2 regions of the Actinoplanes sp. NPDC020271 genome follow, and region 1 is predicted to be linked to the other one. Evidence: riboswitches for the same ligand, from Rfam matches in the RefSeq annotation. Region 1 holds a riboswitch; the other holds the start of a gene.
What was found. A riboswitch is a leader RNA that binds a small molecule or an ion and turns the genes downstream of it on or off. The one in region 1 is predicted to bind thiamine pyrophosphate.

Region 1 (14,264 bases):
GTCATGCTCGCACCCGCCGATCGGCACCGAACGCACCGGCCAGCGTCCGGGCGACCCGCTCCGGGTTCGCCGCGCGCATGATCGCGCCGAGCACCGCGATCCCGGCCGCGCCCGCGGTCGCGCACTCCGCCGCCCGGGCCGCCGAGTCCACCCCGCCCAGTGCCAGCCACGGCGTGCTCCCGGCCAGTTCGGCGGCCCGTTCCACGCCGAGCGCCGGCCCGTATCCGGGCTTGGTCGACGTCAGGTAGATCGGCGAGAGCGTCACGTAGTCCACGTCGGACAGTGGTTCGGTGCCGTGCCACGAACGGCCGACGAGCGCCACACCGGCCGGGCGCGGGTCGGCGGCGGCCAGGTGCACCGCGTCGCCGCCGAGCGGGTCCGGTCCGGAAACGATCAGCCGGCCCGGGGGCACCACGGCGCGCAGCCGGGCGGCCAGGTCGGCGCGCTGCTCCACGGGGAGATCGCGCTCGCGGAGGACGATCCAGGCGGCTCCACCGCGTACTGCTGCGGCAATCGTCTCCACCAGCGGCCCGGCGGCGGACCGCCGATCGGTGAGCACGACGAGCCCGCCGGGCGTCACCACACCGGGATCCCGTCGTCCGAAGTGGAGGCCAGTGCGTGGAAACGGCGGGGGATGCGCCCGGCCTGCCGCGCGAGGCGACCGGCGGCGACCGCGTGCCGCATCGCCGCCGCCATCACGGCCGGCGCGTCGGCCCGGGTGACAGCGCTGGCCACGAGCACCGCGTCGCAGCCCAGCTCCATCGCGAGCGCCGCGTCGGAGGCGGTGCCGATGCCGGCGTCGAGGACCACCGGCACGTCGACGTTCTGCCGGATCAGCTCGATGTGGTGCGGGTTGGAGATACCCAGGCCGGAGCCGATCGGGGAGCCGGCCGGCATGACCGCGGCGCAGCCCGCGTCGGCCAGCCGGCGGGCCAGGATCGGGTCGTCGGTGGTGTACGGCAGGACCGTGAACCCATCCGCGACCAGCGCCTCGGCGGCCCGGAGCAGCTCGACGCCGTCGGGCAGCAGGGTTCGCTCGTCGCCGATCACCTCCAGCTTGATCAGGTCGGTCTCGAACGCCTCGCGGGCCATCTGCGCCGTCTTGATCGCGTCCCCGGCGGTGAAGCAGCCGGCGGTGTTCGGCAGGATCCGCACCCGGAGCCGGTCAAGCATCGGCAGCAGTCCCGGCCCGGCCGCCTCGACCCGGCGCAGCGCGACGGTGACCAGGTCGGTCCCGGACGCGATGATCGCCTCTTCGAGCGCGGCGAGGCTGTTCGCGCCGCCGGTGCCGAGGATCAGCCCGTTCTCGGGCAGGAGGTCGCCCATCGTCATCCTCCCTGGGCCGCGGTCAGCACCTCGACCGCGTCGCCGTCGGACAGGTCGACCTGCCCCCAGGTGGAACGCGGCACGACGGCGCCGTTCACGGCGACCGCGACCCCGCGGTGCGCGTCGGTGATCTCGGCGACCAGTGCGGCCACCGAGCAGGTTTCCGGCCGGGTCTCATGCCGGCCGTTCACGATCAGGCGCATCCGAACCTCCCGGGGGTGAAGTCGTCGATGATCGGGTCCGCGGTCCCGGTGAGCACCAGGTCGGCGACGAGCCGCGCGGTGATCGGGGTGAGCAGCACCCCGTTGCGGTGGTGGCCGGCGGCGACGTAGACGTTGTCCCTGAAGTGACCGATGATCGGCGCGTTGTCCGGGGTGCCCGGGCGGTGGCCGACGGTGACCTCGGTGAGCTCGTGCTCGGCGAGGCCGGGGACCAGGTCGAGGGCGGCCCGCAGCAGGTCGTGCACGCCACCGGCGGTCGGGTGGCGGTCGGTGCGTTCCTCCTGGGTGGCGCCGACGACCACTTCGCCGTCGGCGCGTGGGACGAGGTAGACGTGCCGGCCGTCGGCAGCGCCGTCGATCACGTGCCTGAGCAGGCCGGGTTCACCGCGAAGGCGCAGCACCTGGCCTTTGACGGGCCGGATCGGGAGCCCGGTGAGCCCGGCGGTGCCGCAGCCGGCGGCCACGACGATGCGGTCTTCCGGCAGAGCGGCCACAGCACCGACCTCGGCCTGGACGAATCGTCCATCGAGGACCCCTCGCAGAGCGTTGACGACTCTGCGCGGGTCAACTTGACGCTCGGTCGGCGAATAGGCCCCCGCCCGGATCCGCGGCGACAGCGCCGGCGAAAGGTCGCGCAGCTGAGAGCCGGTGAGCGGCGACAACTTCTGGTGCTTCCACTCCCGCGCCATCTCGGCCACGTCGTCCGCGGTCAGCGCCACCCCCAGCGTCCCGGCGTCGTCGTAGCCGACGTCACCGAGCGCCGCCGCGAACTCCGGCCACAGCTGGTTGGACGCCTCGAGCAGGCGTTCCAGCTGCGGGAACTCGAAGACCGACTCGCCGCCGGGAGCCAGCATCCCGGCGGCGACATGCCAGGCGCCGTCCGTTCCGTCCGGCGCCGGGTCGTAGACGGTGACGTCCGCCCCGCGACGCAGCAGCTCGGCACCGATGGCGAGCCCGACGATCCCGCCACCGATGACACCGACCCTCATGCCGGCACACCCAGGGCCTGCAGGAACTCGTCGACGGCGCGAGCCGGATCGGCGGTGAACGCGGAGATCGCCGCGACCCCGTGCACCCGCCCGGCGAACCGCGGCACGTGCGCCGGCGTGATCCCGCCGATCGCCAGCACCGGCGTCCCCGGGACGGCCGCCGCCACCCCGGCGATCCGGTCCGGCCCGAGCGGTGGTGGCAATCCGTCCTTCGTGGACGTCGCGAAAGCGGGCCCGACCCCGAGATAGGAGGCGCCCCGCGCGATCGCTTCACGGGCATCTTCCGCCGTACGGCACGTCGCCCCGACAATCGCATCCGGCCCGAGCACCCGGCGTGCGGCGTCCACGGGCAGGTCGTCCGCACCCACGTGCACTCCGTCGGCGCCGGCCGCCAGCGCGACCCCGACGGAATCGTTGACCAGGCACATCGCGCCGGCCGCGCGACAGATCCGGACGGCGGCGACGGTCACGGCGTACGCCGCATTGTCGTTGCTCTTGACCCTGATCTGCACCGCGACGCCGGGCCGCGCCACCGCGCGAACGACCTCGACGTCGTCGGTCAGAACGTGGAGCCGGGGAAAAGACAAAGCGTCCATGACGCACTCCTCCCTGCGCCGGCATTACCCGGATCAGGTTCTACGGTCGGGGGCCGCTTCAGCCCCCCTCTCAGCCCGGTGCCCGGACTCCCGTGGGTTGTTGTAACCGGACCATAACCGGTCCGTGACGCTTCGCGCTAGCGGGTGCCGCCGGTGACTTGCGACTCGGTTTCCCGGCAGCCGCAAACTACAGGGCTGCCGGGAAACCGAGTCACCGGTTACCGGCGGCACCCGCCAGCGGAGCGAAGCGGAGCCATCGAGCTCAGCGCACGTCCCAGACCGGTTCCGGAACCTCCACGACCTCGTTGTCGCTCCTGAAGAGCACGAACCGATCGAAGGACCGCGTGAACCAGCGGTCGTGCGTGACCGCTATCACCGTCCCGTCGAAGGCCTTCAACCCCTCCTCCAGTGCCTCCGCCGAGGCCAGGTCGAGGTTGTCGGTCGGCTCGTCGAGCAGCAACAACGTCGCCCCGGAAAGCTCCAGCAGCAGCACCAGGAAACGCGCCTGCTGTCCACCGGAGAGGGTGCCGAAACGCTGGTCGCCCTGGGCCGACAACTCGTACCGGCTGAGGTGTTTCATCGAACCGGCCCGGTCCATCCCGGAGCGATGTTCGTCACCCCGCCAGAGGATCTCGACGAGCGTCTTCTCCATCAGCTCCGGCCGGTCGTGGGTCTGCGAGAAGTGCCCGGGGCGCACCCGGGCACCGAGCCGCGCAACCCCGTTGTGCTTCACGTGCGCGAGCGGCGCCCCGTCGACCGGCTGATGTTCCACATCGGGTTCGCTGCCACCGGCCGCGAGCAGGCGTAGGAAGTGCGACTTGCCGGTGCCGTTAGCGCCAAGGACCGCGACGCGGTCGCCGTACCAGATCTCCAGGTCGAACGGGAAGGTCAGATCTTCCAGCTCCAGGTTCTCGCAGATCACCGACCGTTTACCGGTGCGACCGCCGCGCAGGTTCATCTTGACCGCCTGCTCCTTGGGCGGCAGCGGCGGCGGGCCGGCCTCCTCGAACTTGCGCAGTCGCGTCTGCGCGGCCTGATAGCGCGAGGCCAGGCCGTCGTTGAACGCGGCCTTGTTCTTCAGCGTGAAGACCAGCTCGCGGAGCTTCTCGTGCTCCTCGTCCCACCGGCGGCGCAGCTCCTCCATGCGCTCGTGCCGGTTGGAGCGGGCCTCGTGCCAGGAGGCGAACCCGCCGGGGTGCGTCCACGCGCCGCCGCCCTCGACCGCGACGACCCGGTCGGCGGTCTGCGCCAGCAACTCCCGGTCGTGCGAGATGAACAGGATCGACTTGTTCGACTCGCGGATCCGTTGCTCCAGCCAGCGTTTCGCGGGCACGTCGAGGAAGTTGTCCGGCTCGTCGAGCAGCAGCACCTCGTCGTTGCCGCGCAGCAGCAGGTCGAGCGCGAACCGTTTCTGCTCACCGCCGGAGAGCGTGCGCACGATCCGGCTGCGCGCCTCCTCCCACGGTTTACCGAGGATCGAGACCGCGACCGTGTCGAACAACACCTCGGCGTCGTAACCGCCGGCCTCACCCCAGTGAGCCAGCGCGTTCGCGTACGCGATCTGGCTCTTCTCGGTCTCGTCGAGCGCCTCCGTGGCCTTCGCCAGCCGCGCTCCGGCCTCCCGCAACGGCTCTGCGACCAGGGACAACGCGAAGTCCTCGAGCGTACGGTCGTCGCCGATCATCCCGATGAACTGGCGCATCACGCCCAGGCCACCGGAACGCGCGACCGTCCCGCTCTGCGTCGGGATGTCCCCGGCCACCGTCCGCAACAGGGTGGTCTTGCCGGCCCCGTTCGGCCCGACCAGCGCGACCTTGGCGCCCTCGCCGACCCGGAACGACACGTCGGTGAACAACTCCCGCCCGTCGGGCAGCACAAAACCGACACCGGCGACATCCACGTAACCCATGCCCGGCATCCTGCCCGGTCAAGGTCTCGGACGGCAGCCGGTTTTCCGGTCACCGGCAGCACGCGTCAGGAGGTCGCGCCCGGGAGGGTGACCTTCAACACCCGGAAACCCTTCTGGCTGGCGACCCGCTCGACCTGCCGGCCGCGCTCGACCAGCCAGGCGTGCAGCGAGTCTCCCCCGAGATTCCGGTTGATCACCAGCCAGGCGACCCCGCCCGGCGCCAGCCGCGGCAACCAGCGCTCCATCAGCGCGTGCAGCTCGGCCTTGCCCACGTGGGTCGGCGGGTTGCTCCAGATCTGGGCAAACCGCACCTCCTCCGGTACGTCGTCGGGAGCGCTCACCCGCACCCGCGCACCGAGCCCCAGCTTGGTCGCATTCTCGCTGGTCAGCTCGCGAGCGCGGGAGTTCACGTCGATCGCGTGCACAGTCGCGCGCGGCGCCTCGGACGCCAGCACGCAGGTGATCGGCCCATAGCCGCACCCGAGGTCCAGCAGATCCCCCTCGACGGCCGCGCCCGGCAGGTCCGCCTTGCGCAGCAGCACCGCGGTCCCCGGGTCGAGCCGCCCGGCGGAGAACACCCCGGAGGCCACGGCGAGCCGGTAGTCCCGGCCGGCCACGCTGAACTCGATCTCGCCCCGGCGCATCGGGGCGTCCGGGTCGGTGCTGAAGTAATGCTCGGCGGTCACCCCACAAGTTTCCCGCGTCACAACGCCGCACGGCGCACCGGGTGCCGGACAGACTGTGCGTTCATCGACTGACGTGCGCACCTAACTTGTGCCCATGCGCTTCGCCACCCCGACGCGCTCCGCCCATCGCGCCGCCCCGGCAGCCGGTCTCGTGCTGCCGTCCGCACCGTTCCCGCGATCCTCCGGCCAGCATCGGCAGCAGGTCCGGGCTCGTCCGCAGCGGCACGTGCGGCGTGAGCCGTACCCGGCCATGACCATCCTCACCCGCGGCCTGGCCGCACTGATCGTGCTCGGCATCTGCCTGGTCTCGGCGTTCCTGATCGTCGGCGACGAGAGCCAGGGCCCGGCCGCCGGCGAGAGCCGCATCGCCTCGCGCGCCGACGATCCGCGCCCCCTCACCGTCGCCGAGGTCTTCCCCACCGGCTTCGCCGGCTTCGAGGTCAAGACCACCTCCGACCAGGCCGACTGCACGCTTGCGGTCACCGGCGCCCTGCGCTCCGCGATTTCCGCGTACGGGTGTTCGCAGGCCGTCCGAGCAACGCTGAACGCCCCGGCGAGCGGCTTCGAAGTGACCGCCGGCGTCCTCAACCTGGCCGACTCGCAGAGCGCCGCGGCGGTCGGCGACCAGGTCGGCCGCCTGGTCGAAGCCGACGACGGCAGCTTCACCGCCCTCAGCGGCGAACAGGCCCCGCCCGGTACGCCGATCGGATACCGCGCCCACGGCCACTACCTGCTCTACTGCGTGATCACCGGTACCGGCGGCGAGCCGGTCACCAGCACCGACCCGGCCCTGCCGCGCGTGACCGGCGACCTGCTCGACGCCTACCTCACCGAGCAGGTCCTGGACCACCGCTCCTAGGTTCTGTCCACGGATCACGTGGGAGCGAGGCGTGGCCCAGCCCCGCGTGATCCGCGGACAGAACCTAGCCGGCACGCGAGTGGTCAGGCGCGCAGGCGGCGGGTGGCGTCGGCGCGGGCCGCGTACTCCTCCTGCGCCGGATACCCCACCGCGACCAGCGTCAGCCCGTGCGCCGGAGCCACGGTCACCTCACTGGACCGCTCCCGCAGGGTGAGCAGCTTCGCCGGCCACTCCGGCTCACGACGCCCCTCACCGACCGCGAGCATCGCGCCGACCAGGCTGCGCACCATCGCCTGGCAGAACGCGTCGGCCTGCACGGTCGCCACCAGCGTCCGGTCCGCCTCGCGGCGCCAGTCCAGCCGGGCGATCGCGCGGATCGTGGTGGCGTGCTCCTTGCGCTTGCAGAAGGCGGCGAAGTCGTGCTCCCCGAGCAGCCCCGCCGCGGCGGCGTTGAGCCGGTCCAGGTCGAGCGGGCGCTGCCAGCCGATCGTGTCGTAACGGCGCAGCGGCTCCGGCCCCCAGCCGTCGTCGCAGACCCGGTACTCGTAGCGCCGGAACGTGGCCGAGAACCGTGCGTCGAACGTCTCCGGGACCGGCACCACGCCCTTGACCCGGGCATCCGGCGGCATCAGCGCGCTCAGCCGCCGCAGCAGCGAGCCGGCCAGCTCCTCGTACCGCTCGGCCGGCAGCTCGATGTGACAGACCTGGCCGGTGGCGTGCACTCCGGCGTCGGTGCGTCCGGCCACCGTGAGTCCCAGCGGCCATTCCTCGCCCGACGCCCCGAGGATCCGATGCAGGGCCTCGGTCAGAACCCCTGCGACAGTACGACGGCTGGGCTGTGCCGCCCAGCCCGAGAAGTTCGCGCCGTCGTAGGAGACGTCGAGTCGAAGGCGGATCTTTTCCGTCATGCCGCAGCGCGCTCCTCGGCCGGGCCCACGATCCGCCTCGCGTCGCCGCGCCACGGGACTGGGCTCACGTCGTACCAAATAATCGTTTTTCAAAGCGTGAAGCCCGGCACCCTCTCGGATGCCGGGCTCCTCGTCGACGCCGGATCAGGCCTTGTCGGTGTCTTCGCCCTCGGCCTTGGTCCCGGGACCGTCGGCCTCCTTGTCACCGGAAGCGCTGATCGGAGCCTCGGCGTCCTGGTCGTCGGCGACCGCGGCGGGCGCGGTCTCCTCCTCCGGGGCCAGAGCCTCGACCTTGTCCTGCTGCGCGGCCTTGCGAGCGGCGGCCTTGGCGGCCGGAGCCGGCGCGTTGGTGGCCGCGATCGGGGCCTCCTCGACCAGCTCGATGATCGCCATCGGAGCAGCGTCGCCCTTGCGGGGACCGGTCTTGGTGATCCGGGTGTAGCCACCGGGACGGCCCGTGTATCGCGGAGCGATCTGCTCGAACAGGGCGTACACGACGTCCTTGTCCTTCACGACGGTCAGCACCCGGCGACGGGCGTGCAGATCGCCGCGCTTGGCCTTCGTGATGAGCTGCTCAGCCAGCGGGCGCAGCCGCTTCGCCTTGGTCTCGGTGGTCTTGATCTTCCCGTGCCGGAAGAGCTCGGTGGCCAGGTTGGCCATGATGAGCTTCTCGTGTGCCGGGCTGCCGCCGAGGCGGGCACCCTTGGTGGGCGTGGGCATTTCCGATGCTCCTTGAAAAGATGGCGCCAGGCCCGAGAGCTTAGAGCTGCTCGGTCTCGCGGTAATCGTCGGTGTCGTAGTCCACGTCGCCGAACGAGTCCACGACGTGCGCCGGGTCGAAGGACGGCGCGCTGTCCTTGAGGCCCAGGCCCATTCCGGCGAGCTTCATCTTGACCTCGTCGATGGACTTCTGGCCGAAGTTCCTGATGTCCAGGAGGTCGGCCTCGGTACGCCCTATCAATTCGCCCACCGAGTTGATGCCCTCACGCTTGAGGCAGTTGTACGACCGGACGGTGAGGTCCAGCTCCTCAATCGGGAGAGCCAGGTCGGCAGCGAGCTGCGCGTCCTGCGGCGACGGGCCGATGTCGATGCCCTCAGCGGTCTCGTCCAGCTCCCGGCACAGCCCGAACAGCTCGACCAGGGTCGAGCCGGCCGAGGCCAGCGCGGTCCGCGGCGAGATGGACGCCTTCGACTCGACGTCGATGATCAGACGGTCGAAGTCGGTGCGCTGCTCGACACGGGTCGCCTCGACGCGGTAGGTGACCTTGAGCACCGGCGAGTAGATCGAGTCGACCGGGATCCGGCCGATCTCCGCGCCCGCGCTCTTGTTCTGCGCCGCCGTGACGTAGCCACGACCCCGCTCGACGGTCAGCTCCATGTCGAGCCGGCCCTTGCTGTTCAGCGTGGCCAGCTTCAGGTCCGGGTTGTGCACCGAGACACCGGCCGGGGGCTGGATGTCACCGGCGGTCACGTCGCCCGGGCCCTGCTTGCGCAGGTACATGCTGACCGGCTCGTCGTGCTCCGAGCTGACGGTCAGTTCCTTGACGTTCATGACCAGCTCGACCACGTCCTCCTTGACACCGGGGATCGTGGTGAACTCGTGCAGCACGCCGTCGACCTTGATGCTGGTGACCGCAGCGCCCGGGATGGACGACAGCAGGGTGCGCCGGAGCGAGTTACCGAGGGTGTAACCGAAGCCCGGCTCCAGCGGTTCGATGGTGAACCGGGAACGGGTCTCGCTGATCGACTCCTCCGAGAGGGAGGGCCGCTGGCTGATGAGCACGCTGTTCTTCTTTCTGTCCGGCCAACCGCTATTTGATGGCCATCTGGATTGTCCGGCGCCTTTTCAGGGCGCCGGACAACTTGTTACTTGGAGTAGAGCTCGACGATCAGCTGCTCCTGGACCTGCGTGTCGATGACAGCGCGGGCCGGGAGCGTGTGAACGAGGATCTTCATCTCGCTCGGGATCGGCTCGAGCCAGGCCGGCACCGGCCGGGAACCCGCCTGAGCCTGCGCGACGACGAAGGGAGTCATCTCCTTCGACTTCTCGCGGAGCGTGACGATGTCGTGCTCCTTCACCCGGTACGACGGGATGTCGACCTTGACGCCGTTCACCAGGAAGTGGCCGTGCTTGACCAGCTGGCGGGCGGCGTCCCGGGACGCGGCGTAGCCGGCCCGGTAGACGACGTTGTCCAGACGCGACTCGAGGATCTGCAGCAGCACCTCACCGGTCTTGCCGGGCTTGGTGACGGCCTCCTCGTAGTACCCGCGGAACTGCTTCTCCAGCACGCCGTACACGCGGCGGGCCTTCTGCTTCTCGCGGTGCTGGAGCAGGTACTCGGTCTCCTTGGTCCGGCCACGGCCGTGCTGGCCGGGCGGGAAGGGACGCGACTCGAACGGGCACTTCGGCCCGTCACACTTGCTGCCCTTGAGGAACAGCTTCATCTTCTCGCGGCGGCAGCGCTTGCAGTCCGCACCTACGTAACGAGCCATTGTTTCCAGATCTCCCTTAGACCCGACGACGCTTCGGCGGACGGCACCCGTTGTGCGGCTGCGGGGTCACGTCGGAGATCTGACCGACCTCGAGACCAGCGGCCTGCAGCGAACGGATGGCGGTCTCCCGGCCGGAACCGGGGCCCTTGACGAAAACGTCGACCTTGCGCATGCCGTGCTCCATGGCCCGGCGAGCGGCGGCCTCGGCGGCCAGCTGCGCGGCGAACGGAGTCGACTTGCGGGAGCCCTTGAAGCCCACCTGGCCGGAAGAGGCCCAGGAGATGACCGCACCGGTCGGGTCGGTGATCGACACGATGGTGTTGTTGAAGGTGCTCTTGATGTGCGCCTGCCCGTGGGCGACGTTCTTGCGTTCCTTGCGCCGGACCTTCTTGACTGCGGCCCCTGCGCGTGCCTTCGGTGGCATAAGTCAGTGCGCTCCTATTACTTCCGACCGGGCTTCTTCTTACCGGCGACCGTGCGCTTCGGGCCCTTACGGGTACGAGCGTTGGTCCGGGTCCGCTGACCCCGAACGGGCAGACCCTTGCGGTGGCGGATGCCGGCGTAGCAGCCGATCTCAACCTTGCGGCGGATGTCCGCGGCGACCTCGCGGCGCAGGTCGCCCTCAACCTTGAAGTTGGCCTCAATGTATTCGCGGAGCTTGAGCAGCTCCTCTTCCGTGAGGTCCTTGGCGCGCTTGTTCAGGTCGATCGCCGTAGCGTTCAGTGCTTCGACGGACCGGGTGCGCCCGATCCCGAAGATGTAGGTGAGCGCGATCTCCATCCGCTTTTCGCGGGGAAGATCGACGCCGACGAGACGTGCCATTAGTGGGCGTACTCCTCGTTGTTGTCGCGGAGGTCTGTGCCCATCCCTTCCCGCCTGCCCGGGCGGGCCCCGGCCTCCGACCGGGGGTGCAGCCGTCGGACGACGGCTGGGAGGGGCTTATTCAGTGGTACGGATCCTGCGCGGGTCTACTCAGCCCTGGCGCTGCTTGTGGCGCGGGTCGGTGGAGCAGATGACCATGACCCGGCCGTGCCGCCGGATGATCCGGCAGTTGTTGCAGATCCGCTTGACGCTCGGCTTGACCTTCACGGTTTGCCTTAACTCTCAGTCAGACGGGACTTGTGAAATCCCCGCGACCCGACCTTCTCGGCATGGCGCCGGGCCGAGGGCCCGCACCACGTCGAGGAAGGCTCACTTGTAGCGGTAGACGATGCGCCCACGGGTCAGGTCGTACGGCGAGAGCTCGACGACGACCCTGTCCTCGGGAAGGATGCGGATGTAGTGCTGGCGCATCTTCCCGGAGATGTGTGCCAGGACCTTGTGACCATTGGCGAGCTCAACGCGGAACATGGCGTTCGGCAGGGGCTCGATCACTCGGCCTTCGATCTCGATGGCTCCGTCTTTCTTTGGCATGTCCTCCGCTACCTGACATCGGGTTCTGGGGCAGGCTTTGCAACGTCGTACCCGAGCCTCTTGGGACTCGGACCAGCCGCGGCTCCCTCGATCCTCGAAGCGCTGAGGACATGAAAGAGTGGACGCTGCGCGCCAGCAAGCCAGTCTACGCGCACGTTTCGGGGACGCCAAACCGAGGTCGCCCATACCCGGGGTCGGGCGTGTCACGCCCCGCTCAGCGGTCGCGGCGACGGCGATCGGTCAGCGCGCCGACGGCCGTGATGACGACCGGGATCAACACCCAAGCGGGCCAGAAATAGTACGCGTGACCGGAGCTGACCGACGAGACCGCCCAGATCAGCGTGCAGACCAGGAACGCCGTGAGCGCCGAGCCGAACGTGTGCCCGCCGGAGTGCCGGTCCTTGCCGACCGGGGACTGCACCGGCTGCGGCGGCGGGGTGTGCTGCTGGACCTGAGCGTGCTGCACCGGGATCGTGCCGGGCAGGTCGTCGAGGAGACCGTCGAGATCCTGATACGTGCGTGCCGCGTAGGCCCGCTGGACCCGCTCGTCGTACTCGTTCAGATCCAGCCGGCCCTCGTCCAGCGCGGTCTTCAACTGATCCGCGACTCGCTGACGATCGCTGTCCCCGGCCCGCATCCCCTCGCGTCCCATGCGTCACAGCATGCCAGGCGTACGCGAGGGTCGAAAGGCCGCACCGATCAGGCGCGAGCGGTCACCAGATCGCCCAGACGGGCCTTTCCACCGTCCAGGGCGGTGGTCACCCACACCCCGTCCTCCAGCAGCGCCATGGTGTGCTCCACGTGCGCCGCGCGCGAGCCGTCGCGGGTCACCACGGTCCAGCCGTCGGAGAGCTCCAGCGTGCGCGGCGAACCCATCGTGATCATCGGCTCGATGGCCAGCGCCATGCCGGCGATCAGACGCGGGCCGCGGCCCGGCTTGCCGTGGTTGAGCACGTGCGGTTCCTGATGCATCTCGGTGCCGATGCCGTGCCCGCCGTAACCGTCGACGATCCCGTACCGCCCGGCCTTGCGGATCACCTTCTCGATGTTGAACGAGATGTCGGTGAGCCGGCCCCGCCCGTTGGCCACGCCCCGCGCCGCGGCGGCGATCCCGGCCCACATCGCGTCCTCGGCGACCTCGGCCATCCGCAGCAACGCCGGATCGGTTTCGCCGACGCCGACCGTGATCGCCGAGTCGCCGTGCCAGCCGTCCAGGATCGCGCCGCAGTCCAGCGAGATCAGATCGCCCTCGACGAGGATCTGCTCCGGGCTGGGGATGCCGTGCACGACCTGCTCGTTGTTCGACGCGCAGATCGAGGCCGGGAAGCCGTGGTAGCCCTTGAACGACGGGATGGCCCCGTGATCGCGGATCACCTTCTCCGCGATCGCGTCCAGATCGCCGGTCGAGACGCCGGGAGCGACAGCTTCGCGCATCGCTTCCAGCGCGGCGTGGACGACCAGGCCGGCCGCCCGCATCTTCTCGATCTGCTCCGGCGTCTTCAGCTGGATGTCCAGCTCCTGACGACGCATCTCAGCCCCCGTACGACCGGAGGGCGTCGATCGCGCGCACGGTCACGTCCTCGACCGGGCCGGTCGCGTCGATGCCCACCAGCTTGCCCTGAGCGCCGTAGTAGTCGACCAGTGGCGCGGTCTTGTCCGCATACTCCACCAGGCGGTTGGCGATCGTCTCGGCCTTGTCGTCGTCCCGCTGGAACAGCTCCGACCCGCAGCGGTCGCAGATGTTCTCCTTGCTCGTCGGGTCGAACTCGACGTGCCAGATCTTGCCGCAACCCCGGCAGGTCCGGCGGCCGGAGAGCCGCCGGATCACCTCGTCGTCGTCGACCACGAGCTCCATCACCAGGTCCAGCGCCGTGCCGAGGTCGGCCAGCAGCTTGTCCAGCGCGTTCGCCTGCGGCACCGTGCGCGGGAACCCGTCCAGCAGGAACCCGTCGCCGGCGTCCGGCTCGGCGAGCCGGTCCCGGACCATGTTGATGGTCACCTCGTCCGGCACCAACTGCCCGGCGTCCATGTAGCGCTTGGCCTCGACGCCGAGCGGGGTGCCCTGCGAGACGTTCGCGCGGAAGATGTCCCCGGTCGAGATCTTCGGTACGGCGAGATGGGCGGCGATGAACTCAGCCTGGGTCCCCTTGCCGGCCCCCGGAGGGCCCACCAGTACCAGCCGCACCTACATCGCCTCGCTTCGGTCGCACCACACCACGCCAACCGCTGACGCCAGAGCCCCCCGGCCCCGCGTACCCACTACCGGAGGAACCCTTCGTAGTTCCGCTGCATGAGCTGGCTCTCGATCTGCTTCACCGTCTCCAGACCCACACCGACCATGATCAGGACGGCGGTGCCACCGAACGGGAAGTTCTGGTACTGCTGCTGGTCGAGCCAGATGAAGAAGAAGTTCGGCAGGACCGAGATCAGACCCAGGTAGAGCGCGCCCGGGAGCGTGATCCGGCTGAGGATGAAATCCAGGTAGTCGGCGGTCGGCTTGCCCGGGCGGATCCCCGGTACGAAACCACCGTACTTCTTCATGTTCTCCGCGACCTCGGTCGGGTTGAACGTGATCGACACGTAGAAGTACGTGAAGAAGATGATCAGGAGGAAGTAGACGGTGATGTAGACCCAGCTGGTCGGCGCCGCCAGCCAGTTCTGGATCCAGATCTGGTAGCCCTTGAGGTTGTTCTTGTCGAAGAACTGCAAGTACAGCTGGGGCAGGTAGAGCAGCGACGACGCGAAGATGACCGGGACGACACCCGCCTGGTTCACCTTCAGCGGGATGTAGGTCGAGGTTCCGCCGTACATCCGGCGGCCGATCATGCGCTTCGCGTACTGCACCGGGATGCGCCGCTGCGCCT
Region 2 (14,264 bases), on a different contig from region 1:
ACTGCCGGCTGCCCCGCTCGATCAGCGTGTCCAGCATCCCGGCGATCCGCTCCATCCCCGTCTTGACGAGACCCAGATCCGTCTTGACGAGACCCAGGTCGACTTCCAGCCGAGTCAGCCGGGCGGTGTGGTCGTCGTGCATCGCGGTGTGCTTGGCGAGAGTCGCGGTCTGGTCAGCTTGATTCAGGTGGATGGCCTGCAGAAGGCTGTCCTGCGCCTGCAACTTCAGAAAAATGTTGGACAGCTCCTGATCATGGATGACGCGGAGATGCTCCTGCTCGTCCATGCGCGCCTCCAGTCGGGTAACGCGGGCTTCCAGGGTGGGCACCGATGCCTCCGAAGGGTGAGGGTAGCCGGTCGAACGACCGGCGAGGGGTGGTCGACACTCCGGAGGACTATAGGCGCGGGGCAAGTTGTCCGGCGTCACCTGAACGGGTGCATGATCTGCGGGGATCTGACAGAGTCGACCACGTGACTGAGCAGATGAGTCCGCGCAGGCTGGTCGCCGTTTTCGCGTCCCCCACCGCGGAGATGCTGGCCCGGTTCGGGATCGAGCTGGGCTTCCAGGTGGTGCTCGTCGAGCCGGATCCGACCCAGCTCCAGGGCCCGCCCCGGGCGCACGGTGATCGGACGGTCAGCGACCTCCGGGCCGCCGAGCCGGACGAGCACACCGACGTCCTGCTGACCGACCATCACCGGCCGGAGATCGGGACGCTGCTGCGTGAGGCGCTGGCCGGTCGGTCCCGGTGGATCGGCATCGTCGGCAACCCGCGTCACGAAGGGCCGCACGTGGCGGCCCTTCGTGATCTCGGCGTGCCGGCCGAGCAGATCGCCCGGGTGCACCGCCCGGTCGGCCTGAACATCGGCAGCCGCACTCCCACGGAGATCGCGGTGGCGGTGCTGGCCGGCCTGATCGCCGACCGGAACGGCCGGCCGGGCGGTTTCGCGTTCTAGGGAACGCTGATGTTGAAGGTGATGCGGTTGTCGCCCTCGGTCAGGCCCCACAGCCGCGGCGCCGACCCGTTGTACGACGGCTGGTACGACAGGTTCTCCAGCCCGCCGTAGACCTGCGCCTGCTGGTGCGGCGCCTGGTCGGGCACCGCCTTGTGGATGCACGTCCCGGTGCCGCCCGCGCAGGTCCCGGAGATGTACCAGTTCGTCCCGTCGCTGGCCACGCCCTGCATGTGCCAGATCGGCGACACGAAGGCCTCGTCGGCGTGCACTTTGCCGTCCGCGCTGAGCAGCGGCAGCGCGGTCGCCGAGCTCATCGGCCAGCGGATGGCGCGCCCACCGGCCGCGTCGCTGCCCACGTATTCGGCCGAGACCATCGAGTCGCGGTTGCTGCCGCGGCGGTCGAGGCTGATCGCGTTGAGGCAGGGGCGGACGCCGGTGATCGACGAGCATCCGACGTACCCGCCGGTCGGTGTGTACTCCGGGTAGTACTCGCCGATCTGCGGGAGCACGTACCGATGCCAGCGGCCGCTGGGCGCCTTCGACCCGTCCGCGCCGAAGCCGACCTCCTCCTCGGAGCGGGTCATGGCCCAGAGGTGACGCAGGCTGAACGCGTGCAGCCGGCCGCCGTCGGCGACGAGCAGCGTGTTGCCGTACCAGACGACGCCGTCGGCGTGGTTCCAGTCGAAGGTCCGGAAGTTGTCCACCCCGCCGGTGCTGTCCGGGACGACGAGCAGCACGTCACGGAATTTGAGCTTGGCCGTGCTGGTGTAGTCGACGAACGTCAGGCGGGAGAACGCGTTGCTGTCCTGGGGGCCGTGCCAGCTGGCCACGGTGATCTTCCGGTTCTCCCAGATCAGGTTCGGCTGGGCGTCCCAGGAGCCGGTGATGCCCTGCGGGCGCCAGGTCGAGGCCCAGTCGTCGTCATCGGCGTCCCAGCAGAAGCCGACCGGGTTCAGCGTCGACACGATGCCGCTGCTGTGGCAGAGGCCCCAGGCCGGGGTGAAGTCCTGCGGGCCGTCGAGGGCCGCGCTCAGGGACGCCGCCGGGGTGACTTTCCCACTGGCCTCGATCCGGCTGACGATGTCGCCGTAACGCTGGAAGCTGTCGGCCGGGTCGAGCACGAACGACGACGCGTCGATGTGCGCGAACGCGGCCGCGGCTTCCGCCCGGCCGGGGCTCAGCGCCACCGTGGTCGCGCCGATGAGCACCGACGCCACCGCGGCCAGCAGGCGCCGCCCCCGAGAACTCTGTGTCATGTACGAACCCTTCCGCATCAGGCGAGTGCCTTGGTGATCCCCACGATCGGGGCGTGACCGGAGTCGCCGTCCGGTGTGGACGAGGCCGACATGTCCCGGTAACCGGTCGTCAGGACGTCGCACGCGGCGAACCCGGCGCCGGTGAACAGGTAGTCGATCTTTCCGGAGTCGGCGCCGCCGATCGTCGGCTCACGGACCGGCAGCCCCGGGACCGGCCGCACCGGAACCAAAATTCGATCGATCTCCACAGATCGCCAAGCATAGAGAAGCCGGGCACCCCACAGGGGCCACCCGGCTCCAGCTCCTACACCGCAACCACAACGCATTTCGCCCGTCGTTGCCGAGAGTGCCGAAAAACAACCAGCGAAGCGCAGTTGTTTTTCGGTGCTCTCGGCAACGACTCAAAGGGGCGAAATGCCGCCGGAGCGAAGCGGAGGCAATTCAGTACAGCGGAGGCAATTCAGTACAGCGGAGGCAATCAAGTTCAGTAGAGCCGCTTGATCAGGTAGTCCTCGATCTGGTCGAGCGAGACCCGCTCCTGCTTCATGGTGTCGCGGTCCCGCACGGTGACCGCGTTGTCGGTCAGCGTGTCGAAGTCGACGGTGACGCAGAACGGCGTGCCGATCTCGTCCTGCCGGCGGTAGCGCCGGCCGATCGCCTGCGAGTCGTCGAACTCGACGATCCAGCGCTTGCGCAGGTTCGCGGAGAGTTCACGGGCCTTCGGCGACAGCTCCGGGTTGCGCGACAGCGGCAGGACCGCCACCTTGACCGGGGCCAGGCGCGGGTCGAACCGCATGACGGTGCGCTTGTCGACGCCACCCTTGGTGTTCGGGGCCTCGTCCTCGTCGTACGCCTCGAGCAGGAACGCCAGCACCGCGCGGGTCAGACCGGCGGCCGGCTCGATCACGTACGGCGTCCAGCGCTCCTGCTTCTCCTGGTCGAAGTAGGACAGGTCGACCCCGGAGTGCTTGGAGTGCGTGGACAGGTCGAAGTCGGTCCGGTTCGCGATGCCTTCGAGCTCGGCGAACTCGGTGCCGCCGAACTGGAAGCGGTACTCGATGTCGACGGTCCGCTTCGAGTAGTGCGACAGCTTCTCCTTCGGGTGCTCGTAGAAGCGCAGGTTGCTCTCCGAGAGACCCAGGTCGCGGTACCAGTTCCAGCGCTGCTGCAGCCAGTACTCGTGCCATTCCTCGTCGCTGCCGGGCGCGACGAAGAACTCCATCTCCATCTGCTCGAACTCGCGCGTGCGGAAGATGAAGTTGCCCGGCGTGATCTCGTTGCGGAAGCTCTTGCCGACCTGCGCGATGCCGAACGGCGGCTTCTTGCGGGCCGCGGTCGCCACGTTCTGGTAGTTCACGAAGATGCCCTGGGCGGTCTCCGGCCGCAGGTAGTGCATGCCCTCGGCGCTCTCGGTCGGGCCGAGGAACGTCTTCATCAGGCCGTTGAACATCTTCGGCTCGGTGAAGGTGCCCTTGTTGCCGCAGTTCGGGCAGTTCAGCTCCTGCAGCGACGACGGCAGCGAGCCGTGCTTCGCCTCGTAGGCCTCTTCGAGGTGGTCGGCCCGGTAGCGCTTGTGGCAGGACTGGCACTCGGTCAGCGGGTCGACGAACGCGTCGAGGTGACCGGAGGCGGCCCACACGTCCTTGGACAGGATGACCGCGGAGTCCAGGCCGACGATGTCGTCGCGCTGCTGGACCATGGTCCGCCACCACTGCCGGCGGACGTTCTCCTTCAGTTCGACGCCCAGCGGACCGTAGTCCCAGGCCGAGCGGGTTCCTCCGTAGATCTCGCTGGAGGGAAAGACGAAGCCCCGGCGCTTGGCAAGGCTGACAACGGAATCGATGCGGTCGGCAGGCATGGGTCTCCTACGCCGGCTGGGTGTCGGCGGGGGTATCGGAAGGTGTTGGGACGATTAGCGAGGTTACTCCCCGAGAGAGCACACCTCGAACTCGCCCGTGGTCTGGTTCTGCCCCAGCTGAGCCTCGGTGTGGTCCACGTCGCCGCCGGCGTAGGTGAGGTCGACCGGCACCTCGCCGGTCGCCAGATCAAGATCGCCGATTTCGTACGCCGTGAAGTGTTCCTCCCGCGAGACCCGCTCCTCGAACTCGTCGGCGGTCTCGCGCAACTTGGCGCTGCGGCACAACTGCCCGTACGCCCGGTCGTAGTCCCCGGCCTTGACCGCGTCGAGGTAACCCGCGACCGCGGCGTGCGCCCGCTCGTTGATCGAACCGTTCAGCGACAGCCCGAGCCCGATGATCGCGGCCAGCCCACCACCGCAGACGAGCGCGACGATGCCACCGGCGACGCCGAAGCCCAGCCCGATGCGGCGGCCGCGGCCCTCGACGGGCGGCGCCGGGAACGGCGGGTGCACGCCGGGCCCGGGTGGGGGCGGCGGGACGTAGATCCCCGGAGGGCCGGGCGGGGGCGGCGGCGCGTACTGCACGGGCGGTTGACCGTAGGTCATGCGGCAAGCCTAATCTTCAGCGCCAGGGCTCGGTGGCCCGGTCACTGCCGATGATCTCGACGGGCTCCCCGGGCCCGGCACTGGCCAGCGTCTCGAACGCCGACGGCTCGTCCAGCGAGCGCGCGAGCAGCGGAGTGGCGTGCACCTTGACGTCGAAGGCGCCCAGCGCGCGGCGGTAGGCTCCGACGGACTCCCACTCGGTCACCAGGGTCCAGCCGGAGGTGTCCTCCAGGGCCCGGGTGAGCCGGCCGGAAAGGTAACCGGGGCAGGCGGCGAGGGCAGCGAGCGCGGCGTGGGCCTGCTCGGTGAAGCCGTCCTGCGTGTCCGGCGGGACGACGAAGCGGTTGAGCACCAGCATGTGACGAGGGTACGCACTGCCGACGGGAGCCATCGTGACCACGTCCGACCCTTTCCTGCGCCGCCTGGCCCGGGTGAAGCCGACCATCGCGTTCATCGTGGCGCTGGTCCTGCTGCTGGCCGGGCTGTTCCTGCCCGGGGTGGTGGGCGCGCTGCTGCTGGCCGGGCTCGCCGCCGGGATGGCCGCGCTGACGTTCACCACCTGGCCGGTGCAGTCGCCGATCACCCGGCTGGTCCGGGTGGTGCTGCTCACTCTTCTGGTGGTCGCGGTGGTCAGCAAGGCGCTGTGAACCCATGCGCTTTTGACAATCATTGTCATTATCGACGACAGTAGGTGGCATGATGCGCCGCCTGTTGGTCTCCCTGCTCGTGCCGGCCGTCCTGGCCGGGCTCAGCGGGTGCGCCACGCAGGCGAACGCGGACGGCAAACTCCCCATCGTCGCCGCCTTCTACCCCCTGCAGTTCGTCAGCGAGCGGATCGGCGGCGACCTGGTCACGGTCACCAACCTGACCAAGCCCGGCGCCGAGCCGCACGACGTGGAGCTCAGCCCGCACCAGGTCGCCCGGATCGTGGACGCGAAGGTCGCCGTCCACCTGCGCGGTTTCCAGCCCGCGGTCGACGACGCGATCGAACAGAACGCCAAGACCCGGGGGTACGACGTCAGCAGCGCCGTGACCCTGGAACACGCCGACGAGCCGGCCGAGGAGTCGGGGCACGAGCACGGCGCCACCGACCCGCACGTCTGGCTCGACCCGACCCGCCTGGCCGCGATCGGCGACGCCGTGGCGGAACGTCTGGCCGCCGCCGACCCGGCCCACGCCACCGACTACCGGACCCGCGCCGCCGGCCTGCACCAGCAGCTCACCGAGCTGGACGGCGAATACACCGCGGCTCTCACCACGTGTCAGCGGCGCGAGCTCGTGACCAGTCACACCGCGTTCCACTACCTGGCCGAGCGCTACCACCTGACCCAGGTGGGGATCACCGGCGTCGACCCGGAGGCCGAGCCGTCACCGCGCCGGCTCGCCGGGGTCGCCGCCGACGCCCGGGCCCACGGCACCACCACCATCTTCTTCGAGACCCTGGTCAGCCCGAAGGTCGCCGAGACGATCGCGCGTGAGGTCGGCGCGAAGACCGCGGTGCTCGACCCGCTCGAAGGCCTGACCGACCCGGACGCGGACTACTTCTCGGTGATGCGGGCGAACCTCGCTTCCCTGACCACGGCATTGGGGTGCTCATGAGCGTCATCGAGGTTCGTCATCTGGCCGCCGGTTACGACGGCCGGGAGGTCCTGCGGGACGTCACCCTCACCGTCGCGCCCGGCGACGTCGTCGCGGTGCTCGGCGCCAACGGCTCCGGCAAATCCACGCTGATCCGCACGATCCTGGGCCTGGTCCCGGTCCGCCGCGGAGAGATCGACTTGTTCGGTACGCCGCAACGCAAGTTCCGGCACTGGGAACGCGTCGGCTACGTCCCGCAGCGCCTCGGCGCCGGCAGCGGCGTCCCGGCCACGGTCGGCGAGGTGGTCGCCTCCGGCCGGCTGGCCCGGCGGGGCATGTTCCGGCTGCCCGGGGCGGCCGACCGCGCCGCCGTCCACGAGGCGCTGGACGCGGTCGGGCTGCTGGGCCGGATCGGCGACCCGGTCAGCACCCTCTCCGGCGGCCAGCAGCAGCGCACCCTGATCGCCCGGGCGCTGGCCGGCAAGCCGGATCTGCTGGTGCTGGACGAGCCGACCGCCGGGGTGGACGCGGCCAGCCAGGAGGCGTTCGCCGGCGCACTGACCACGTTCGCGGCCAACGGCGGGACGATCCTGCTGGTCCTGCACGAGCTGGGGCCGCTGCGCCCGCTGATCGCGCGGGCCGTGGTGGTGCACGAGGGCCGGATCGCGCACGAGGGGGTGCCGCCGGAGCCGGCCGGGCACCACGCCGAGCCGGGCCACGACCACGTGCACCCGCACGCCGACGAGGAGAAGGCCACGATCTGCGAGTGGGCGCCGACCGAGGGGATGAAGGCGTACTGACATGGACCTGTTGACCTATCCCTTCATGCTGCGCGCGCTGGCCGGGGCGCTGATCATCGGCCTGGCCGCGCCGGCGCTCGGCGTCTATCTGGTGCAGCGGCGGCTGTCGCTGATCGGCGACGGGATCGGGCACGTGGCGCTGACCGGCGTCGGCGTCGGCCTGCTCACCGACCAGTCCCCGGTGCTCACCGCGGTGCTGGTGTCGGTGGTCGGCGCGGTCGCGGTGGAGCTGGTCCGCGAGCGCGGGCGCACCTCCGGTGACCTGGCCCTGGCCCTGCTCTTCTACGGCGGCATCGCGGGCGGCGTGGTGCTGGTCGGGCTCTCCGACGACGCCAGCAACGCGAGCCTGATGCAGTACCTGTTCGGCTCGCTGATCACCACGTCGCCGTCGGACATCGCGGTGATCGCGGGACTCGGTGCCGCGGTGCTGATCGCGATGCTGGTGTTCCGGCCGGCGCTGTTCGCGCTCTGCAACGACGAGGAGTACGCGCGGGTCAGTGGGCTCCCGGTCCGTACGCTCAATCTGCTTCTCGCCGTGACGACCGCGGTCACCGTGACCATCGCGATGCGCACCGTCGGACTGCTCCTGGTCTCGGCCCTGATGGTGGTCCCGGTCGCCGCCGCGCAGCAGCTCACCCGGGGATTCCGGTCGACGATGGCGGTGGCGATGCTGATCGGCGTCTGCGCGGCCGGGGCCGGGGTGGTGCTCTCCGGCGAGATCGACACCGCCCCGGGCGCCACCACGGTCCTGATCGCGCTCGCCGCGTTCCTGCTCACCACCGCGGCCGGCGCGATCTGGCAGCGCCGCCGCGCCGCACCGGCCGCCCACGTCGAACCCCCGGATGTGGTTCTGCATGCTTGAGAAGACAAGCGGTTACGAAGCCTACGAGGCCGCCGGCGCGCTCCTGCGGGCGTTGTCCGCCCCGATCCGGATCGCCATCGTGGCCGAACTCGGCGAGGGCGAACGCTGCGTGCACGATCTGGTCTCGCAACTCGGAGCCCCGCAACCACTGGTCTCGCAGCACCTGAGGGTGTTACGTGGAGCCGGCGTGGTGCGAGGTGTCCGGCGTGGGCGCGAGATCGCATACTCCCTGGTGGACGAACACATCGCGCACATCGTCGCGGATGCCGTCAGCCACGCGAGGGAGAGTCGGCCGTGAACCCGGAAAGCAGTGCCCAGCGCAACACCAAGCAGCGCAGCGCAGTGCGTGACGTGCTCGCCGGGACCGAGGGCTTCCACAGCGCCCAGGACCTGCACGCGATGCTGCGGGACCGGGGCGAGCGGGTCGGCCTGACCACGGTGTACCGGACGTTGCAGGGTCTCGCCGACACCGGTGAGGTGGACGTGATGCGCCCGCCCGGCGGTGAGCACCTCTACCGCCGGTGCAGCCAGGGTCACCATCACCACCTGGTGTGCCGGCCCTGCGGGCGGACCGTCGAGGTGCTCGGCCCGGCTGTCGAGTCGTGGGCCGAGAAGGTGGCCGGTGAGCACGGTTTCGTCGACGTCGCCCACACCCTGGAGATCTTCGGGACGTGCCAGGAATGCGCGGCGAAGGCGTGCACGGGCGACGACTGAGCCCCGGCTGAGGGACACCCGGATGCGGGCCGCAGCGCCGGGTGGAAGGCTGAACAGTTGTGAAGCTCTATGCGGACCGTATGCCCACTCTTGTACGCCAACTGGTCACTGACGTTCTCGTCGTCGTCTGGGTCTACCTCTGGATCCGCGTCGCGATCTGGGTTCACGACACGGTCGAGCTGCTGGCCGTTCCCGGTCAGAAGCTGGAGAGCGCCGGCGGTGGCATCGCCGACAACCTGGCCGACGCGGGCGGCAAGGTCGGCCGGGTCCCACTCGTCGGGGACCAGCTCGTCAAGCCCTTCAACGGGGCCGCCGACGCGGCCCGCTCGCTGGCCGACGCCGGCCACCAGCAACAGGATCTGGTCGACAAACTGGCGCTGATCCTGCCGCTGATGGCGATCGCGGTGCCGCTCGCCCTGGTGCTGTTCCTCTGGTTGCCGCTGCGGCTGCGCTGGATCCGGCGGGCCTCGACCGCGCTGGCGGTCCGCGAACAGGCCGCAGGCAAGGACCTGCTGGCGCTGCGGGCCCTCGCCTCCCAGCCGTTGAGCGACCTGGCCAAGCTCGGCCCGGATATCGCGCAGAGCTGGCGGGCCGGGGATGCGGCCGCCGTCGACGCCCTGGCCGAGCTGGAGCTCAAGCGGCTCGGCCTGCGCAAGGCCCGGGCCGGCCTCAGGAGTTGACCGGTGCGTCGGCCGGCGCGTCGTCGAGCACGAACCCGTCCTTGTCGCCGTCCTCGGCCCAGTTGCGATGGGTCACCGGCAGGATCGCCCAGAACGTCAGGAACCAGCCGGCGGCGACCACGGTCAGCACCACCGCCCACCGCGCGTGCAGGACGTAATCGGTGATCAGCAGGACGCTGCTGACCATCGACACCAGCATGCAGGCCAGCCCGCCGGTGGCCATCCGATGCGAGTACCGGACCAGTTCCGGTTTGCGGCCCTGGCGGAACAGCGCCCGGTGGAACGCGACCGGCGAGATGATCAGCGCGGTCGCGAAGGCCGCGCTGATCAGCGCCACCATGTAGACGTCCTTCTGGAACGCGGTGGCTTTCGGGAAGCCGCTGGAGAACGGCAGGGTCAGCAGGAAGGCGAAGAGGATCTGCACTCCGGTCTGCGCCACGCGCAGCTCCTGGAGCAGGTCGGCGAAGTTGCGGTCCCAGCGTTGTTTCTCGGTCTCCTGCGGAGAACGTGATTTCTCGGAGGCCATGGTGGCAAGGCGTTCCCCGCCCGGCCCATGGTCAAACGCCGATGCGTGCCAGGATCGCGTCGGCGAGCTCCCGTGGTGCCTGCTCGGGCACCCAGTGACTGACCCCGCGCATCGCGACCAGCTGGTAGTCGGCGCTCACCCAGTCCGCGGTCCGCAGCGCGGCGGTCAGCCCGACCACCCCGTCCCCGTCGGTCCAGACGTACGTCGTCGGCACGGTGATCTGCCCCAGGCCGGCGACGTCCTCGCTGCGGTACGCCCGGTACCAGTTCAGCGCCGTCGTCAGCCGCCCCGGCTCACGCATCGCCTTGACGTAGAGGTCGGCGCGCGACCCGATCGCCCCGAGCATCCGGCGCATCACCAGCGCACCACCGCCGAGCAGCAGTCTCTCCGCGATCGCACTGCGGAACACCGCGAAGTAGGCGAGGCGGGCCTGCTGCGACGGCCGGACCCGCAGCGCCAGCAGCATCGCCCGGGGGTGCGGGACGGAGACCGCGGTCAGCGTGCGCACCCGCTCCGGGTGCCGGCCGGCGAGCAGCCAGCCGACCTGTGCGCCCCAGTCGTGGCCGACCACGTGCGCGGACTCGAGGCCGAGCGCGTCGAGAACGGCCACGGCGTCGGCGACGGGCTCGCCGATCCGGTACGACGCGACGCCGGACGGGCGGGCGCCGGGTGAGTAGCCGCGCTGGTCCAGGGCGTACGTCCGGAGGCCGGCCGCGTGCAGGCGCGGCAGCAGGAGGTCGAACTCCCGGCGGTCCTGCGGGAACCCGTGCAGCAGCAGCACCGGCTGCCCGTCGGAGGGTCCCCCTTCGGCCACTTCGAACGTCAGCCCCCGGGCCTTGACCTCCATGTGCGCTCCTCCTGGTGCCGATGTGACAACTGGGTGTTAGCGTCATCGAAGCACATGCACCGGGGTCTTCCCGTGACGCGTCGACGAAGGCGAGTCGCGAGGGGATCTCGTCCGGCAGGGGAGCGCGCAGCGCTGAGAGTGCGGTTCGACCGCAGACCCTCGTACCTGATCTGGGTAATGCCAGCGCAGGAAGCTCGGGAGGAATCCGTGAGAAGCAGCAGTTGGCGCACGATCGACATCGTGATCGCCGCGGTCATCGCCGTCGCGTTCGGCGTGATCTTCTGGGCCTGGGACGCCGTCTGGGCCGCCACCGAGAACGCGTTCCTCTTCTTCCCGCCCGCGCAGACCGTCCTCTACGGGATGTGGCTGCTGCCGGCCGTGCTGAGCGCGCTGATCATCCGCAAGCCGGGCGCCGCGTTCTTCACCGAGACGGTCGCCGCGATCATCTCGGCGCTGCTCGGTAACAAGTGGGGCGCCACGGTGATCTTCCAGGGTGCGGCGCAGGGGCTGGGGGCCGAGCTCGCGTTCGCGCTGTTCCGCTACCGGCGCTTCACGCTGCCGGTCGGTCTGCTCTCGGGCGCGCTGGCCGGGGTGGTGGCGGCGGTCTTCGACTGGTTCGTCTGGACCTACGCCTACGACCTGTGGAGCTACCGCGTGCCGTACGCGCTGATCACCGTCGCCAGCGCCGCGGTGCTCGCCGGCGGCGGCGCGTGGCTGCTGGTCCGCGCCCTGGCCCCGACCGGCGTCCTCGACCGGTTCCCGGCCGGCCGGGAGCGGGCCCTGATCTAGCCGATGAGCGAGGTCCATCTTCGCGGGTTCGGCCGGCGGCACGCGGGGCGTCGCGCGTGGGCGGTCCGCGGGCTCGACCTGCGGATCCGCCACGGCGAACGGGTGCTGCTGCTAGGCCCGTCCGGCGCGGGCAAGAGCACGCTGCTGGCCGCGCTGGCCGGGCTGCTGCCGGAGGACTCGGGTGAGGCCGAGGGGACCGTCGAGATCGACGGACTCGACCCGCGCAAGGCCCGGGACCGGGTCGGCATCCTGTTCCAGGATCCGCAGACCCAGCTGGTGATGGCCCGTTCCGGCGACGACGTCGCGTTCGGCCTGGAGAACCGCGGGGTGCCCCGGTCCGAGATCTGGCCCCGGGTCGCGGACGCGCTGGCGAGCGTCGGATTCCCGTACCCGCCGGATCGCCCGACCTCGGCGCTCTCCGGCGGCGAGGCGCAACGCCTGGCTCTGGCCGGGGTGATCGCCCTGCGCCCGGGACTGCTGCTGCTCGACGAGCCGACCGCGAACCTCGACCCGGCCGGCGCCGCGCTGATCCGGGACGCGGTCGCGCGCTCGGTCGGCCCGGACACCACGCTGATCGTCGTCGAGCACCGCGTCGCCGACGCGTTGCCGCTGGTCGACCGGGTCGTAGTGATCCAGCCGGGCGGTGGCGTGCGCGCCGACGGCACGCCGCAGGCGATCTTCGCCGCCTACGGCGACGAGCTCGCCGAGGAGGGAGTCTGGGTGCCGGGCCGTCCCGCGACCTCGCGCATCGCTTCCCCTCAAGAATCAACTGCCGAGGTGGTACGGGCGGAGCACGCGGCCGTCCCCGACCGGCTCCCCCCGACGTCGCTGTCCGTCCGGGCCGGCGAGGTCCTCGCGGTGACCGGCCCCAACGGTGCCGGCAAGTCGACGCTCGCGCTGCTGCTCGGCGGCCTGCTCGCCCCCGGTGGCGGCCGGGTGTCCGGTTTCGGCGACCGGCGACCACCACACCGGTGGCGGGCCCGGACCCTGACGCAGCGGATCGGTTCCGTCTTCCAGAACCCCGAGCACCAGTTCGTCACCGGGCGGGTCGCCGACGAACTGGCGCTGGGCCCGCGACGGCTGGGCAAGTCGCCCACCGAGATCCGGCAGGTCGTGGACGAGCTGCTGCAGCGGCTCCGGTTGGAGCGGCTGGCGGGAGCGAACCCGTACACGCTCTCCGGCGGGGAGGCACGGCGGCTGAGCGTGGCGACAGCGCTGGCCACCGCGCCGCGGCTGCTGGTGCTGGACGAGCCGACGTTCGGTCAGGACCGCCGGACCTGGCGGGAGCTGGTCGAGCTGATGGCGGAGCTGCGGGACGGCGGGCACGGGATCGTGGCCGTGACGCATGACGCGGACCTCGTCCGTACCATCGCCAATCGGACCGTGACCATCGGCGGACCGCGACCGTGACGCTGGACCTCGGCCCCGTCGTCTCCCCCGGCGCGCCGCTGGCGCGTCGCAATCCGGTGGCCAAGCTGGGCGCCGCGCTGCTCTTCACGCTGCCGCTGGTGGTGACGCTGGACCCGGTGACCCCGGCGATCGCCGTCGTGGTGGAGCTGGTCGCGCTGCCGTTCTTCGGCGTGCGCCCCGAGCTGCTCGCGAGGCGGCTCTGGCCGCTTCTGATCGCGGCCTTCGGGGTGCTGGTCAGCATGCTGCTGTTCGCCGCCGACCGCGGTGGCGACCTGCTGTTCGCGGCCGGGCCGCTCGAGGTCACCACCGGCGTGCTGGCGAGCGCGGCCGGGCTGATCCTGCGAATCTTCGCGGTCGCGCTGCCGGGCGTCGTGGTGTTCCTGACCACCGACCCGACCGACCTGGCCGACGCGCTGGTACAGAACGCCCGCGCGCCGGAACGGTTCGCGGTCGGCGCGCTGGCCGCGTTCCGGCTGCTGCCGCTGCTCGGTCAGGAGTGGCGGATGCTGACGCTGGCCCGGCGCGCCCGGGGCATCAACACCGGGCGCAGCCCGGCGGTGTTCGTCTCCACCGCGTTCGCGCTGCTCGTGGGCGCGCTGCGGCGCGGGGTGCGGCTCGCCGTGGCGATGGATGCCCGCGGCTTCGACTCGGGCGTCCCCCGCACGCACGCCCGGGTGCAGCGCTTCACCGGGGCGGACCTCGCCCTGCTGGTGACCCCGGGAGTGCTGTCCGCGCTGATCCTGACGTCCACGATCGTCCTGGGGTGGTTCCGGCCGATCATCGGTTGACCGCGTGTTCGTCGCCCGGTCATCGGATCGACAGTGGACGTTGGCCTGATCCCGCGAGGGTGGCGCCCATGGGTCATGGCCACGATCACGATCACTCCCACGACGCGGTAGCCGGGTCGGACGTTCCCGAAGCTCTCGACCTGAGCATCCCGGACGGCGAACTTTCCCCTTCCGACAACTCCCGGCGCAACTTCCTGCGCGGCGCCGGCCTGCTCGGTGCGGGCGCGGCGGCCGCATCGGTCTTCGGACGGCCCGGCGCGGCGGCGGCCGCAGGCCTCCCGCACACCCACGACCAGTACGGCGGCGGCGACGCCAGAGGCGGCTTCAAGTGGCTCGCCGGTGATCACCACATCCACACCCAGTACAGCTCCGACGCGCAGTACCGGGTGCTCGACCAGGCCAAACACGGTCACGCGTACGGCCTCGACTGGCTCGTCATCACCGACCACGGCAGCGCCACGCACGCCAAGATCGGCGTGGACAAGGTCAACCCGGACATCGTGAAGACCCGCGACGAGATCCGGGACCTGCTCACGTTCCAGGGCCTGGAGTGGAACATCCCGGGCGCCGAGCACGCGACCGTCTTCGTCCACCCG

Region 2: another riboswitch for thiamine pyrophosphate. It lies ahead of ACH442_RS03410 (ECF transporter S component); the one in region 1 lies ahead of ACH442_RS28530 (thiamine phosphate synthase).

What each region holds. Positions count from the first base shown of each region.
Region 1 covers NZ_JBIRWQ010000014.1:151,691-165,954, reverse strand. The annotation lists gene thiD (bifunctional hydroxymethylpyrimidine kinase/phosphomethylpyrimidine kinase) at 1-5, opposite strand, end outside; gene ACH442_RS28550 (thiamine phosphate synthase) at 2-583, opposite strand; gene ACH442_RS28545 (thiazole synthase) at 577-1,326, opposite strand; gene thiS (sulfur carrier protein ThiS) at 1,329-1,529, opposite strand; gene thiO (glycine oxidase ThiO) at 1,520-2,536, opposite strand; gene ACH442_RS28530 (thiamine phosphate synthase) at 2,533-3,132, opposite strand; TPP riboswitch at 3,126-3,236, opposite strand; gene ACH442_RS28525 (ABC-F family ATP-binding cassette domain-containing protein) at 3,395-5,041, opposite strand; gene ACH442_RS28520 (class I SAM-dependent methyltransferase) at 5,107-5,727, opposite strand; gene ACH442_RS28515 (hypothetical protein) at 5,822-6,586, shown strand; gene truA (tRNA pseudouridine(38-40) synthase TruA) at 6,670-7,494, opposite strand; gene rplQ (50S ribosomal protein L17) at 7,639-8,214, opposite strand; gene ACH442_RS28500 (DNA-directed RNA polymerase subunit alpha) at 8,255-9,277, opposite strand; gene rpsD (30S ribosomal protein S4) at 9,361-9,987, opposite strand; gene rpsK (30S ribosomal protein S11) at 10,004-10,411, opposite strand; gene rpsM (30S ribosomal protein S13) at 10,429-10,809, opposite strand; gene rpmJ (50S ribosomal protein L36) at 10,960-11,076, opposite strand; gene infA (translation initiation factor IF-1) at 11,179-11,400, opposite strand; gene ACH442_RS28470 (DUF1707 domain-containing protein) at 11,615-12,052, opposite strand; gene map (type I methionyl aminopeptidase) at 12,100-12,930, opposite strand; gene ACH442_RS28460 (adenylate kinase) at 12,932-13,585, opposite strand; gene secY (preprotein translocase subunit SecY) at 13,660-14,264, opposite strand, start outside.
Region 2 covers NZ_JBIRWQ010000001.1:763,957-778,220, forward strand. The annotation lists gene ACH442_RS03330 (hypothetical protein) at 1-328, opposite strand, end outside; gene ACH442_RS03335 (XdhC family protein) at 472-954, shown strand; gene ACH442_RS03340 (hypothetical protein) at 951-2,210, opposite strand; gene ACH442_RS03345 (hypothetical protein) at 2,228-2,458, opposite strand; gene ACH442_RS03350 (glycine--tRNA ligase) at 2,695-4,068, opposite strand; gene ACH442_RS03355 (hypothetical protein) at 4,132-4,674, opposite strand; gene ACH442_RS03360 (antibiotic biosynthesis monooxygenase) at 4,691-5,032, opposite strand; gene ACH442_RS03365 (DUF6703 family protein) at 5,067-5,321, shown strand; gene ACH442_RS03370 (metal ABC transporter substrate-binding protein) at 5,371-6,273, shown strand; gene ACH442_RS03375 (metal ABC transporter ATP-binding protein) at 6,270-7,052, shown strand; gene ACH442_RS03380 (metal ABC transporter permease) at 7,054-7,914, shown strand; gene ACH442_RS03385 (ArsR/SmtB family transcription factor) at 7,907-8,212, shown strand; gene ACH442_RS03390 (Fur family transcriptional regulator) at 8,209-8,628, shown strand; gene ACH442_RS03395 (hypothetical protein) at 8,709-9,308, shown strand; gene ACH442_RS03400 (DUF6328 family protein) at 9,298-9,834, opposite strand; gene ACH442_RS03405 (alpha/beta hydrolase) at 9,866-10,681, opposite strand; TPP riboswitch at 10,788-10,890, shown strand; gene ACH442_RS03410 (ECF transporter S component) at 10,889-11,470, shown strand; gene ACH442_RS03415 (ABC transporter ATP-binding protein) at 11,474-12,880, shown strand; gene ACH442_RS03420 (energy-coupling factor transporter transmembrane component T family protein) at 12,877-13,668, shown strand; gene ACH442_RS03425 (histidinol-phosphatase) at 13,737-14,264, shown strand, end outside.